DNA from 2 places in the Ferdinandcohnia sp. Marseille-Q9671 genome. Region 2 is predicted to be linked to the other one. Evidence: predicted binding sites of a transcription regulator. Region 2 holds the regulator's gene; the other holds the start of a gene.
What was found. The regulator CtsR, encoded in region 2, represses protease genes until heat stress. The targets are predictions, from matches to a motif close to ATGGTCAATAAAGGTCAAACA.
Positions count from the first base shown of each region.

Region 1: clpP (ATP-dependent Clp endopeptidase proteolytic subunit ClpP) is a predicted target of CtsR. The motif match lies at 5,117-5,137, and genes of this name have one in related genera.

Region 1 is NZ_CDRJTA010000001.1:1,421,528-1,429,779, forward strand. Features, by position in the region: gene ACWNMY_RS07275 (phosphoglycerate kinase) at 1-28, opposite strand, end outside; gene gap (type I glyceraldehyde-3-phosphate dehydrogenase) at 268-1,275, opposite strand; gene ACWNMY_RS07285 (sugar-binding transcriptional regulator) at 1,323-2,342, opposite strand; gene ACWNMY_RS07290 (glutaredoxin family protein) at 2,558-2,812, opposite strand; gene rpoN (RNA polymerase factor sigma-54) at 2,830-4,137, opposite strand; gene ACWNMY_RS07300 (hypothetical protein) at 4,355-4,531, shown strand; tRNA gene ACWNMY_RS07305 (tRNA-Arg) at 4,869-4,940, opposite strand; gene clpP (ATP-dependent Clp endopeptidase proteolytic subunit ClpP) at 5,200-5,790, shown strand; gene ACWNMY_RS07315 (HPr family phosphocarrier protein) at 5,994-6,251, opposite strand; gene whiA (DNA-binding protein WhiA) at 6,399-7,340, opposite strand; gene ACWNMY_RS07325 (gluconeogenesis factor YvcK family protein) at 7,366-8,252, opposite strand, start outside.
Region 2 is NZ_CDRJTA010000002.1:278-7,542, reverse strand. Features, by position in the region: gene radA (DNA repair protein RadA) at 1-878, opposite strand, end outside; gene clpC (ATP-dependent protease ATP-binding subunit ClpC) at 954-3,398, opposite strand; gene ACWNMY_RS11570 (protein arginine kinase) at 3,395-4,489, opposite strand; gene ACWNMY_RS11565 (UvrB/UvrC motif-containing protein) at 4,493-5,038, opposite strand; gene ACWNMY_RS11560 (CtsR family transcriptional regulator) at 5,081-5,542, opposite strand; gene ACWNMY_RS11555 (MgtC/SapB family protein) at 5,728-6,429, opposite strand.

The DNA of each region.
Region 1 (8,252 bases), on a different contig from region 2:
CAATATCTCTTACTGATTTCTTATTCATTAGGAAGGCCTCCATTCTATGTATAGATCTTGATTAGTCCGTGCTGTAACCACATTTTATTCCATGTGATAGCAAGCACTTTATCGTACTCATTGTGTGGATATGGGGTGGACAACAAAAAGGGAAGGGAACATTCCCTTCCCTTCACAATTTCTATTATAGTAGTTGTTACTTGGTAAACCAAGAACAATAGGTTCTACTATTTTATTAATGTGACATACTAATCGATAGACGATCTATTAAAGACCTTTTGATGCGATGTAATCAACTAGGTCAACAACACGGTGTGAATATCCACTTTCGTTGTCATACCAAGAGATAACTTTTACCATGCTGCCTTCCATAACCATTGTTGAAAGAGCATCGATAGTTGAAGAATTTGGATTTCCGTTGTAGTCACTTGAAACTAGTGGCTCTTCACTGTAACCCATGATTCCGTTTAATTCATTTTCAGAAGCTTTGCGTAATGCTGCATTTACTTCTTCAACAGTTACGTCTTTCTCTAACTCAGCTACTAAGTCTACAAGAGATACGTTTGGAGTTGGAACACGCATAGCTCCACCATTTAATTTACCTTTTAATTCAGGTAATACTAGAGAAACAGCTTTTGCTGCACCAGTTGAAGTTGGGATGATATTTTCAGCTGCTGCACGAGCACGACGGTAGTCCTTATGTGGTAAGTCAAGGATTTGTTGGTCGTTAGTGTAAGAGTGAACAGTTGTCATCATACCACGCTTAATTCCAAAGTTTTCGTTTAGAACTTTTGCAAATGGAGCTAGACAGTTTGTTGTACAAGAAGCATTAGAAATTACGTCATGGCTTGCTGCATCGTATTTATCTTCGTTAACACCCATAACGATTGTGATATCTTCATCAGTTGCAGGAGCAGAAATGATAACTTTCTTTGCGCCAGCTTCAATATGTTTTGCTGCATCAGAACGCTTAGTGAAACGACCAGTTGACTCGATTACAACGTCAACACCTAGGTCTCCCCATCCAAGTTGTGCTGGGTCACGCTCAGCTTTAACTAAGATTTCTTTTCCATTAACAACAAGGTTGTTTCCATTAACAGATACTTCTGCATCAAGAACACCGTGAACTGTATCATACTTTAATAGATGTGCTAACATATCTGCATCTGTTAAATCGTTTACTGCTACTACATCAACATTTGGATTTTTTAGTGCCGCACGTAATACGTTACGACCAATACGTCCAAAACCATTAATACCAACTTTTACTGCCATTTTTGATTTCCTCCTTAAAATTAAACCTAATGATTATAGGAAGGGTTTTACCCCTCTATTAACTTCTTTGCGGCACCCTCGTCTGTTATCAACAGTGTATCAGGTGCTTGCTTTAAGTATGCTTGGATAGCTTTCGCCTTCGATGCCCCACCAGCCACTGCGATTACATCATGGATAGATGATAGATCTTTCAGCTGGATCCCTATCGTTTGGACCCGATGGACGACTTTCCCATCCTCATCAAAATAATAGCCAAAGGCTTCTGCTACCGCCTTAGATTCAATGATCTTTTTCAGGTCACTTTCATCTGTTCTACGGCGCTTTGCCATTGTAATAGCGTCTCCTATTCCATGAACAACCATACTAGATGACTTGATTAAATTCAGTACATCTCGGATAGAAGGTTCTGCAACAAAAGAATGATACGCATCATTGCTTACAACATCTGGAACATGTAAGAGTCGATAATCCCCTGATGCTTTTTCAGCCATCTTGGCACAAATCGTATTTGCTTGATTTTCAACTCGTTCTCCTAAGCCACCTCTTGCAGGAACAAATAAAATGCTTCGCTCCTTGGAGTCTGGAGTCATCATTTCTGCAACTGCGGCTAAGGTTGTACCACCAGTAACTGCGACGATATTTTCTCCAAATAGCCTTTGTTTTATACGTAAAACGCAAGCTCTTCCCATTTCTTTTTGCACCCAAGGAGTTGTGTCACTGTCGCCAGAAACGACAATAACATCTTTTATCTTTAATTTTTCCTTAAGCTTTGATTCTAAAACCCGTAATCCTAAAACTTCTTTCATGACTTCCTCTAGGTCTTGTACAAGTTCCGAACCCTCTTTTGTAAGGCTCATTCCAGCTGTGCTAAACTCCACGAGGTTCTGTTCTTTTAAAAATTGTACTTCTGAACGTAATACCCGCTCACTATGGCCGAGACTCGTTGAAAGATTTCTTCTCCCAATTGGCTGCATAAGTCTTATGTATTTGAGGATCTCATGGCGCTTCTGCATAACCTCAAGTAAATCAGGTAATAATTTTTGTTGTACCTCAATGATAGGCCGCATGATTTCATTTCCCCTTTTTTTACCACAAGGGACTTTTTTTGTCCCGGTGTGACATATTATGTCCCACCTATAGTAAAAAAAAACAAACTTTTCTATTTGATTTTATCGTCGTGTTACAAATTTATAGTAACAGGAAAAAAGGGAGAAAGCAATAAATAAACTGCCTAATTTTCTAGGCAGTTTATGAAAACGTTTATATTTTTAGAAAATTCATCTTATTTGTTCGTGTATTTCGTTAGCCATTCTTTTACGGCTTCTTTATGGATGATCCCGTACTCTACCTCATGTCCATCAATTTCAACAACAGGAATCATGATTTGGTATTTCTCAAGAAGTGTATCATCCTGGTAAATATCAACTTCGTGGAGTTCTAACGGAAACTCTTCACGTAATTCCTCAATCACCTTCTTCGCTTTAGTGCAAAGAGAGCAGTTCTCCTTTGAATACATGGTTACTTGAATTTGGTTCAACTTCCTACACTTCCATTCTACTGACTGTACCTTTTTCGTTTTGATGAAGATGGAATATTTAATTGGTCACGGTATTTGGCAATCGTTCGTCTTGAAACCAGGATACCATGTACCTCCTCAAGTATACTGACAATTTCCTGGTCTGACAAAGGCTTTTGCTTATTTTCTTCAATAATGAGTTGTTTTAACACATTTTTCACTTGTGCCGATGACATGTCTGATTGACCTGTCGTTTGTATGTTGCGACTAAAAAAATGCTTCATCTCAAAAATGCCAAATGGAGTTTGCACGTACTTATCCTTTACAGCTCGACTTACTGTTGATTCATGAACTTCAAGGACATCTGCAACCTCACTCATAATAAGAGGCTTTAAGTGCGTTGGTCCTTTTATAAAAAAGTCCATCTGCCTGTTGATAATTTCATTCATTACATTTTGTAATGTATGTTTTCGTTGTTCTAGACTTTTGATAATCCATTGACATTGATCTACCTTTTCTTGAAGAAAGGATTTCGTTTTAGAATCTTTTTCTTGCAGGAACTGTTGATAGTATTGCAGATTCAAGGAGACCTTCGGAAGATAAGAGTCTTGAAGACTCGTTGTCACTATCCCGTTTTCAACTTGAATTTCAATATCAGGAACGATATATTGGGGTTCGCCACTTTGAAAGGCTGCACCAGGCCTTGGCTGTAAAGTTTGTATAAAATCTGCCACTTTCTGTATATCAAAAAGTTTCACATTGAGTTTCTTTGCAATCTCCTTCCATGACTTTTCTGCAAATAGTTCAAAATGGTCCTGAATGATTCTCTTTGCAAGATCATTTTGTTCTTTATGCGCCTCTAGTTGCAGTAGGAGACATTCCTGTAAAGAACGTGCACCTACGCCAATTGGGTCCAGGCTTTGGATAAATTGAATGTAGTCTGTTACGGTCTCGCTATCTATGGTAAGATCTTTCGCGATCTCTTCCGTTGAAAAATACAAGTATCCATTGCTATCTAGGAGCTGAATGATATACTCAATCATTTGTCTATCTGTTGTGCTTAGTTTCATATATGATAGTTGCGATACTAGATGCTCAAAAAGAGTTGTTTGCTTTTTTTCAATATAATCAATGGGATTGGTATAGGTTTCATTAGTGACCTTCGTTTTGTGACGACGATCAAATTCTGTTGGTGAATTAACTTCGATAAGGGGGTTCTCAATCGTTTGTTCTTCTAAAAATTTTATTAAATCTAAAGAAGAGTATTGAAGAAGAGTTATGGCTTGCGTCAATTCCTTTGTCATGACAAGCTTCAGTGATTGTTGTTGAAAAAGTCCAGTTTGCATATTCACTCATTTCTCCCCCTTTCTCCTATTATATAATAGGCTTACTATCCTTGGAAGGTATAAATGGAAGCGTTTTCTTAATTGGGTAAAATTAGTAACAGCCCATGTCCACCAAAGGCAATGATTGTGTCTTAATATATGGTATCGAAAAAGTTAAATTTTAGCACGCATTTAAAGTACTTTTTTGAAAGATTCTACTGCTAAGAGGTGAAATCTGTTGAAAAAAAATGAAATTATGTACACTGGCCCATTAACAGGCACAATTGATGAGGCGAAAAAGCAAAAAAACAAAGAAGAGTTTGCGGAAGAATTTGACCCGATTCAAACGATGTGGGCCGTGAACCCAGTAGATGAGGTTGAGTATGATGGTAAAAAGGGGTATAAGGATAATTAGGGAAAAGAGTTTCTATACGTAGCTTCGGTTTCTAAAATCGAATTTGTTAAGGGGTCGAGAATTGCTGCTACGTCCCCTCTTTTTAGATATTTCAAGCATCAGTGGGGACGATCTGCTTGCTTGCGCTCCCTCTTTTTCCGTTTTCGTGATTAGTGGGAACAATCTGCCTGTTTGCGATCCCGCTTTTTCAGTTTTCGTGTTCATCTGGGGTCGATTCGCTTAGTTGCGTTCCTGGATTGCTTGAAATTCTATTTATTTGCGCACGATTCATACAATTGTTCGGAACTTTCATTAAAGAAAAAAACAGTTTCCACTAAGTAGAAACGGGTTTTTATTACGCCCTCGGCAGGATTCGAACCCACGATAAGAGAACCGGAATCTCTTGTGCTATCCACTACACTACGAGGGCAAGTACGGAAAGAAGAACTGCATTCATCATTATAGGATAGTTAGGTTTTGAATGCAAGATTTATGTTTAAATTTATGGAATAAGGGTAAGATGGAATACGTATGAAATTACATTTTTCCTTGTCTCTTTGGCATGGGAAAAAAATGTAGAGAATAGAATGGTTTTAGAAGGCGAATTGTTTGACCTTTATTGACCTTACTAGTATTATGGAAATACATAGCAAAGATTTTTAAATTCCGTTTTTAAGGAGGAAGTAAAAATGAATTTAATCCCTACAGTTATTGAGCAAACAAACCGTGGAGAACGCGCATATGATATTTACTCACGTTTATTAAAAGACCGTATTATCATGCTAGGTAGTGCAATCGATGATAATGTAGCAAACTCAATTGTATCTCAGTTACTTTTCTTAGCTGCTGAGGATCCTGAAAAGGATATTTCATTATACATCAACAGCCCTGGTGGTTCTATCACTGCAGGTATGGCAATTTACGATACAATGCAGTTTATTAAGCCACAGGTTTCAACAATCTGTATTGGTATGGCTGCATCGATGGGTGCTTTCTTACTAGCTGCAGGTGAAAAAGGAAAACGTTTTGCACTTCCTAACAGTGAAGTTATGATTCACCAACCACTAGGTGGAGCACAAGGGCAAGCAACTGAAATTGAGATTGCAGCAAAGCGTATTCTATTCTTACGCGATAAACTAAACAAAATTTTAGCTGAGCGCACAGGTCAACCACTAGAGATTATTGAAAAAGATACTGATCGTGACAACTTCATGACTGCTGATAAAGCATTGGAATATGGATTAATCGATAAAGTGATGTTCCCACAAGATAATAAGTAATATTGAAAAGCAGAATGCGCCTGCCTATCGGCGACAAGCATAAGATAAGCGCTGACGGAAGGTGCTCTTTACCTTCAGAAGCGATTAGCTTATGACCTCGAGCCGATGGCGCATGGAGCTAGACATCGAAAACTAAGTACAAATTTTACACTTTCGGTAATTTAACAAAAAAACCTCTCACATCAGATCGTGAGAGGTTTTTACTATGCTTCTTTCTTTACAAACTCAGTTAATGCTTCTACTGCCGCTTCTTCATCATTGCCGTCTGCAATCAAGGTTACCGTTGAACCTGATCCAACCGCCAGACTCATCAATCCCATGATACTTTTAGCGTTTACTTTTTTGCCATCCTTCTCTAAAAAGATATCCGCTGAAAATTTATTAGCTTCTTGGACAAACAATGCTGCAGGACGTGCTTGTAAACCCGTTCTTAATGCAACCTCAACATGTCTCTCAACCATTTTTCTTCCTCCTCATTTTTCTGTAGCATTCTAAAGTTGATATTGATTTTTAGTTGTTTCCAATTCTACGTTTAAAGTACCTAAAAGGTTTCATTTTTTCACCAAAAATGATAACGCTTTATTTTTCTTCAAGTGAGTAAAACCTACTCACTTAATACCTTGGCCAGCACGAAGCTTATCTGCAATTTCATCGATTTTCCGTAGGCGGTGGTTAATCCCAGACTTGCTGATTTGGCCAGTTGTTACCATTTCCCCTAATTCTTTTAGTGTAACATCCTGATAGGCCACTCGTAGCTCTGCAATTTCTCGTAGTTTATCCGGTAAGATACCAAGACCAACTGTTTCATCTATATAGCGAATGTTCTCCACCTGTCTAATGGAAGCACCAATCGTTTTATTTAAATTTGCAGTTTCACAATTCACAAGACGGTTTACTGAATTTCGCATGTCACGAACAATTCGCACATCTTCAAAACGAAGAAGCGCTTGATGTGCCCCAATCACATTTAAGAATTCGGTAATCTTTTCTGCTTCCTTCAAATAGGTAATATGACCTTTTTTGCGTTCTAACGATTTTGCATTTAGGTCAAAAACGTTCATTAATTCACAAAGTGAATCATTATGTTCTTTATATAATGAAAAGATCTCAAGGTGGTACGAGGATGTTTCTGGATTATTTACAGAGCCTCCTGCTAAAAATGCCCCACGTAAATAGGACCGTTTGCAGCATTTCTTCGCAACTAAATCTGAAGAAATCTCTCGGCGTAGCGATACCCCTTCGAAAATCTTTAAATCTTCTAATATATCTCGAGCATCCTCGGTTAGACGAACAATATAAACATTGTTCTTCTTAAGCCTCATTTTTTTTCGAACCAAGAGTTCAACACTTACATTATAGCACTTTTTTAATAACGTATAAATTCTTCTCGCAATGGCGGCATTTTCGGTTTGAATATCGACCACAATCTTTTGATTGGAGAAGGAAAGTGCGCCATTCATTCGAATCAATGCAGAAAGCTCAGCTTTTGCGCAGCAATCTTTGATTTCTAGGTTAGTTAGTTCTTTTTTCGTTTCCGATGCAAATGACACAATTCCACCTCCCTTATTGTACTAATTAGTTTTTTTGAAGCAAGTCATATAACAGGTTCGCCACTTTAGTTGTATCATGCCTTATGACATTATTATCATATGAGATGATTTTATCATGTATAATTGACAACCCTAAAGTAGAAAGCCTTTCTGTATCATAAATTACTGGCTTTGCCAGTTCTTTTGCATATTTTTCTTTTATATGTTCAGGTACTTCTTCGTCATTTACAAGAATGGTATCGATGAACGATAGACCCATGTGATCATACAATGCTTGCACATGGTCACTGGCTGTAAAATTCAAGGTTTCTCCCGCCTGCGTCATTACATTGCAAATATACACTTTTTTCGCTTTCGCTTTGACCACTTCGTCACCGATTTTTGGGACAAGCAGGTTGGGTAAAATGCTTGTATACAGACTACCTGGTCCAAGGACAATCATATCTGCCTGTTGAATATTTTCAATTGTTTCATTTAATGGTTCGATATCATCAGGTGATAAGAAAACACGTTTTATTTTCTTCCCTGAATATGGAATTTTAGATTCACCAGATACGACCGTACCATCCTCCATTTCAGCATGTAACACAACGCTTTTATTGGCTGCTGGAAGGACTTTCCCTCTTACGTTAAGTACCTTACTCATTTCACCAATCGCATGGACAAAATCACCAGTTATCGTTGTCATGGCTGCTAGAATTAAGTTTCCTAACGAATGACCTGATAATCCATTTCCGCCTGCAAAGCGATGTTGAAACAAATCCTCAAACAGTGGTTCAACATCTGATAAAGCAGCTAATACATTCCGAATATCACCAGGTGGTGGAATATCCATCTCATCTCGAAGACGACCGGAGCTCCCTCCATCATCTGCAACTGTCACAATTGCCGTAATATCAACAGGTTGATATT
Region 2 (7,265 bases):
GAGCCTGCTGAGCCTGCCGACCGCTCCTCTAGAAAGATTTCAGAAGGATTCGCAACTTCCTCCAAGCCTGTTTCCTTCATTTCAAAAATTCCCATTTCATTTGTGGAACCGAAACGGTTTTTTACAGCACGTAGAATACGATACGTATGGTGACGCTCTCCCTCAAAATAAAGAACCGTATCGACCATATGTTCCAATAGTCGTGGTCCAGCTATATTGCCTTCTTTTGTTACATGCCCTACTATAAACACTGCAATCCCGTTGGTTTTTGCAATTCGCATTAACTCTGCCGTACATTCACGAACCTGTGAGACACTGCCTGGAGCTGATGCTACATCAGGGTGATGTATCGTCTGTATTGAATCAATGACAACGAAATGAGGCTTTAATTCTAAAATTGTCTGGGAAATAAATTCTAGGTCAGTTTCAGATTGAACGTATAGTTGGTCTGAAGTAACACCCAGTCGGTCAGAGCGTAACTTCGTCTGTTTCACAGACTCCTCTCCTGATATATATAACACTTTATTTTGTTGGGCTAATTGTGAGGATACTTGTAGCAGCAGGGTAGACTTCCCAATCCCAGGGTCACCGCCAATTAGTACAAGGGAACCTTGTACGATTCCACCACCAAGTACTCGATTAAATTCTTTATTTGATGTATACATTCTAGGTTCTTTAACGGTTTCGATAGAAGTAATAGGAGAAGGCTTGCGTTGAATGGTGGGACTTGAATGAGCAAATGCACCTTTCCTAGCCGACTTTTGCTCAATTTCCTCAACTAGTGTATTCCATGCATTACAACCTGGACACTTTCCCATCCATTTTGCGGATTCATATCCGCAGGATTGACAGGTGAATTTTGTCTTTGTTTTCGCCATCTTGGTTAGTCCTTTCTTTTAAAAAAGAGGTATACATAAATCAAATGAATGTATACCTCCTCACAATTTCATTATCTATCTTTCTTGCTTAACAGTTTCCTTCGAACGAATTACATATTCTCCATTATCGAAGTCTATTTCGATCTTCTTGCCTTTTTCTATATTTCCTCGTAATAGTTCTTCTGATAAACGGTCCTCTATTTGCTTCTGAATGGCACGACGTAATGGTCTTGCTCCATATTCAGGGTCATAGCCCTCTTCAGCAATTTGGTCCTTCGCAGCATCTGTCAACGTGATTTCAAAGTCCTGCTCCTTTAACCGTTTGGTTAACTGATCTGCCATAAGAGTCACAATTTCCTTCAAATGCTTCTTCTCAAGAGAATGGAAAACGATGATTTCGTCGATACGGTTTAGAAATTCAGGACGGAACGCCTTCTTTAATTCTTCCATTACCTTATCCTTCATATTCCGATAATCTTGTTTTTCACTCTCGAGGGCAAAGCCAACATATTTGTTACGTTTCAAAGTGCTTGCTCCTACGTTTGAAGTCATAATTAGAATTGTGTTTCTAAAGTCGACTGTACGCCCTTTTGAATCAGTTAGACGACCATCTTCAAGGACCTGTAATAGGATGTTAAATACATCTGGATGCGCCTTTTCAATTTCATCTAAAAGTATAACAGAATACGGCTTTCTACGTACCTTTTCTGTTAATTGACCACCTTCATCATATCCAACATACCCAGGAGGTGAACCTACTAATCTAGATGTGGAGTGCTTCTCCATATATTCTGACATATCCACGCGAATCATCGCATCTTCATCACCAAAAATGGACTCAGCTAAAGCACGAGCTAATTCTGTTTTCCCTACACCTGTTGGCCCAAGGAAGATAAATGACCCTGTTGGTCGTTTTGGATCCTTTAGTCCTGCACGTGAACGACGAACGGCTTTAGAAACGGCTTTTACAGCCTCCTCTTGACCAATCACACGTGAATGTAGGATTTCTTCCATATTTAATAATTTATCTGCTTCTGTCTGCGCAAGTTTTGATACTGGTACACCCGTCCAGCTTGATACAACCATCGCGATATCTTCCACTGTAACTTCTGAATTCTCTTGTCCTTGCTTTTCTTTCCAGCTTTTCTTGGTTTCTTCTAATTGTTCACGAAGTCGTTGCTCTGTATCTCTTAATGAAGCAGCCTTTTCAAATTCCTGACTTTGAACGGCGGCATCCTTTTCCTTACGAACTTCTTCTAGCTTTTGCTCTAACTCTTTTAAATTCGGTGGAGCCGTATATGAACGAAGGCGAACCTTCGAACCTGCCTCATCAATTAAATCAATCGCTTTGTCTGGTAAGAATCGATCTGAGATATATCGATCAGATAGCTTAACAGCTTGGATAATTGACTCATCAGAAATAGAGACACGGTGATGCGCCTCATAACGATCGCGCAATCCTTTTAGAATTAAAATTGATTCCTCAACAGTAGGTTCATCTACTTGAATTGGCTGGAATCTACGCTCAAGTGCCGCATCCTTCTCAATGTACTTTCTATATTCATCCAAAGTTGTAGCACCGATACATTGTAATTCACCACGAGCAAGTGATGGCTTTAATATATTAGAAGCATCTATTGCCCCTTCCGCACCACCAGCACCAATTAGGGTATGAAGCTCGTCGATAAATAGAATAATATTACCAGCTTGACGTATTTCATCCATTACCTTTTTCAAACGATCCTCAAATTCCCCACGGTACTTAGTACCCGCAACAACCGTACCCATATCAAGAGTCATGACACGCTTGTCACGAAGTGTTTCAGGAACCTCATTATTTATAATTTGTTGTGCTAGCCCTTCTGCTATAGCGGTCTTCCCTACACCAGGTTCACCAATTAATACTGGATTGTTTTTCGTACGTCGACTAAGTACCTCAATCACACGTTGAATTTCCTTACTACGGCCTATCACTGGGTCTAGGCTTCCTTCTCGTGCGATGGCGGTAAGGTCTCTAGCTAAGCTATCTAGTGTTGGTGTGTTAGCGTTGGCAGTTCCTCCGCCATGGTGCCCTGAAGATGATTCATTGCTTCCTAACAGTTGTAAAACCTGTTGACGAGCTTTATTTAGACTTACACCTAAGTTATTTAACACCCTAGCTGCAACACCTTCACCCTCACGTATTAACCCTAATAGGATGTGTTCAGTCCCCACATAGGAATGACCCAACTTACGTGCCTCATCCATCGATAATTCAATAACCTTTTTCGCCCTTGGCGTGTAATGAATCGTTTGAGAGCCCTCTTGTCCTCTTCCGATTAGAGCTTCTACTTCTTTTTGGATTTTTTCAGGCCCTAGACCAAGAGCTAAAAGTGCCTTAGCAGCAATTCCTTCGCCTTCTCGAATAAGACCTAATAATACATGTTCAGTTCCAATATTGTTATGCCCCAATCGTACAGCTTCCTCTTGAGCCAATGCCAACACCTTTTGTGCACGCTCAGTAAATCTGCCAAACATCATAACCCATCACCCTCCATGTCAGTCTTATTAGTTTCTAGTTTTAATCTTTCTCGAATAATAGACGCCCTTCTGACATCTCTTTCATTTGGCCTTAATGCCCCGCCAGCATACGATTGTAAAAATCCAGGTTGCGTTAGAATCATGAGTTCATTAAGGATACTTCTAGATATATTTTCAATATAGCCAAGATCAATACCTAATCGAACATCTGATAAGCATTTTGCAGCTTCCTTCGATTCGATAATCCTGCTATTTGCTAATACCCCATAAGAGCGAAAAACACGGTCTTCTAATTGTATATTCGATGTTTTTACAAGTGCTTCTCTTGCAGACCTCTCCTGAGAAATAAGTTGAGCAACGACACTCTTTAAATCATCAACAATATCTTCCTCTGTCTTTCCAAGCGTAATTTGATTGGAAATTTGAAAGATATTCCCTAATGCCTCGCTACCTTCTCCATAGATTCCTCTAACGACTAAGCCTAATTGGTTAATCGCTGGGATAATGCGACTCATTTGGTGCGTTAGGATTAACGCTGGTAGATGCATCATAACAGAAGCTCGTAAGCCAGTTCCGACATTTGTTGGACAACTTGTTAAGTATCCTCTAGTCTCATCAAACGCGTAATCAACATGTTCTTCAATCCAGTCATCCAGGTTATTTGCTACCTGAAGGGCTTCAGTTAATTGTAAGCCTGGAAACAAACACTGAATTCGAATATGATCTTCTTCATTTACCATAATACTAACTTCTTCGTTTTCTGATAGTAGACATGCACCAAAGGGTGAGTCCTCAGCTAAATGAGGGCTTATCAAGTGTTTTTCAACAAGTACTCTTTTTTCAATTGGCTGAAGCTCCATCATCTTTACTAACTCAAACTCTCCCAGAGAAGGAAAACTCTTTCCGGAAAATCCACTTTGAAATACATCTACGATTTTTTGAGCTTCTTCATTTGAATTAACAGTGGAGAAGGGAACATTTTTCAGGTTTCGAGCTAATCTAATTCTTGAACTTAAAACGATATCAGAATCGGGTCCCTGCTGGCTCATCCAAGAGCTTAGTGCTTGATTGATAAAACGCTCAAGTGACATAGACTACACCTCCCCCTCTTCGTAACCACTCAACTTCTTCTCCAACGCTCTTACATGATCACGAACTTCTGCAGCCTTTTCAAATTCCTCTAAAGAAATATATTCCTTCATTTTTTGCTTTAGTTGTTCAATCTCTTTTCGGATATGGAAAGAACCGCCAATTCGTTTTGGGATTTTCCCAGAATGATGTGTATTTCCACTATGCAGACGTTTTAGTATTGGAGTAAGTTGTTTTTCAAAGGTTGGATAACAATTAGAACAGCCGAAACGTCCTACCTTTGCAAACTGTTGAAAAGTCATTTTACAACTATCACATTGTAAAACTTCATTTTGTTGGAATGCATTTTGTTTGGAACCTGCTAATGGTTCAATATGAAGAAGACCTGCTAATAAATTATCTATTGAAAAGCCAGATGTGCCTGGAAACATAAACATCTCGCTTTTTTCTTGTGCACAGTGTTCACATATATGAACTTCTGTCTTTTCGCCATTAATAATTTTTGTGAAATGCAATGTAGCCGGGCGCTTATTGCAATCTTGGCATATCATGGTAAACACCTCTCCTACTTCTAAACTTAATTTAAAGAGTGGTTATCTATACATTAAGGAAGTCAGCATTGCTTTTAACATTCTTGCTCGTAGTTCGTCCCGATGGGGCAACTCAATAAACAACACCGAACGATCAATTACACTTAGCATAATTTTTGCTTCTCTTTTCGAGATTACTTCCTCTTCAACTAAGCGGAATATGACATCTTCTGCGCTCGTTTGGGAGATTCGTTTATCTATCAGACGAACAAGCTGATTTATGACTTGTGAGTCATCATTCGCCGTTACCCTCATGATACGAATGTAGCCTCCACCACCACGTTTACTTTCAACCAAGTATCCTCTCTCTAAGGTAAATCGTGTATTTATAACATAATTGATTTGAGATGGGACACATTCAAATTTATCGGCAATCTCACTTCTTTTTATTTCAACAATAGCTCGATCACTCGTATCAAGAACATTTTTGAGATACTGTTCAATGATATCTGATATATTCCTCATCATATCCACACCTCACCCTATCCCTGACTTTGACTATATTTGACTATAACTATAATATAAAATGACCGCTTTATTTTTTCAACTGTTTCGCTTGTTGAAAATGAATCCAGCAATCATTCATTATTGGTATTAAAGGCATTTACTTTCTTATACTTGCCATTTCACACACTGCTCTAAACACCAAATCAAAAAATTTTTTGTACTATTTCCAACTTCGACATTTCCTCGTATAAGCGCAAGCGTTCCTTTTTGGTTGTAACTTCAATATCAATTGTGTACTGACAGTTATTATTAATTTTGTCCTTTGAGTACTTGATATTAAAGTCCTTCACTTTAAAGCCATTATTCTTAAACATTTCCAGTATAGTAGAGAACGAAGAAATGTTTTCATTAATAATGATATGTACTGTTTTTCGTTTCGTAGATTTAAAAAAGTATTCCTCAAATCTGTTAAGAAAAATTAGGCTTAGTAAAACTACAATGGTTGTTAGAATAGCCGGTGCGTACATCCCTAATCCAATTATTAATCCAAGTCCAGCAACAACCCAAATAGAGGCAGCTGTAGTTAAACCCCGAACAGTCGCATCCCTAACTAGGATGGTTCCCGCACCCAAAAATCCAATACCGCTTATGACATAGGAAGGAATACGAGCTGGATCAAATCGGACATTTTCACTCATTTCTAGGTATGGTTGAAATCCGTATATAGACATCAGCATCATTAAACATGATCCTACTCCTACTAATAGATGGGTACGAAATCCAGCAGGATGCTTATTTACCTCCCTTTCCAAACCAACCAATCCACATAATAATGCTGCCAGAAAAATGCGAACCGCCATAGTAAAAAACTCTTCAGTTTGAAAAGATGCTAGAAATTGTGCCATGTCCTACATCCCCTTGTCTTATCTCTAAAATTCCGTTTAAGTATTTTATTCGATAGGTAATCCAAAACACCTTTATAAAACAGAAAAAAATAGTGTTTTATATTTATACGGATAATTAGTGATTTTATGAGTTCTCTGCCGATAATTTTTAGAATAGTATTTCTGCCCTATTAAGTAAGACATTTATATCATGGACAATCGTACAAAATATATAGATAAAAATAGGGGAAAAGGTTAGGGGAAAAAATGAGTGCTGATAGTACAGGAAAAATCAAAATCAACAAGGTAATTATTATTCTATCGCTTATCTAAAAAACATTTGAAAGATTACAATATCGCACCTTTATGAAATATTGGTTACTCTGGAGATGGATAGATTTACGAGTATAAGTCCCAGAGCAGGATTCCTAGGTATTTTTATGTAACAAAAAAGACCAGCCGTTATAGCTGATCTTTCGTTTGCTTAGCAACGTCCTACTCTCACAGGGACAAAGTCCCAACTACCATCGGCGCCGAAGCTTAACTTCCGCGTTCGGTGGTTGGCTTCCGATGAACTTCGGATTTCTGCGTCAGCTTCACTCCCTCCAATCCTCATGTACGCTGTACACTCCGGTTGTCGCTCACTTGCTTCCTTGAACTCCTTGCTCCTCGAAACCCAACCATTTATTCTTCATTTTCTTTATTTATATCCTAATGATTCTTTGCTTCCACTAAACCTTCCGGTTTATTAAAATCAAAAAAGACCAGCCATTATAGCTGATCTTTCGTTTGCTTAGCGACGTCCTACTCTCACAGGGACAAAGTCCCAACTACCATCGGCGCCGAAGCTTAACTTC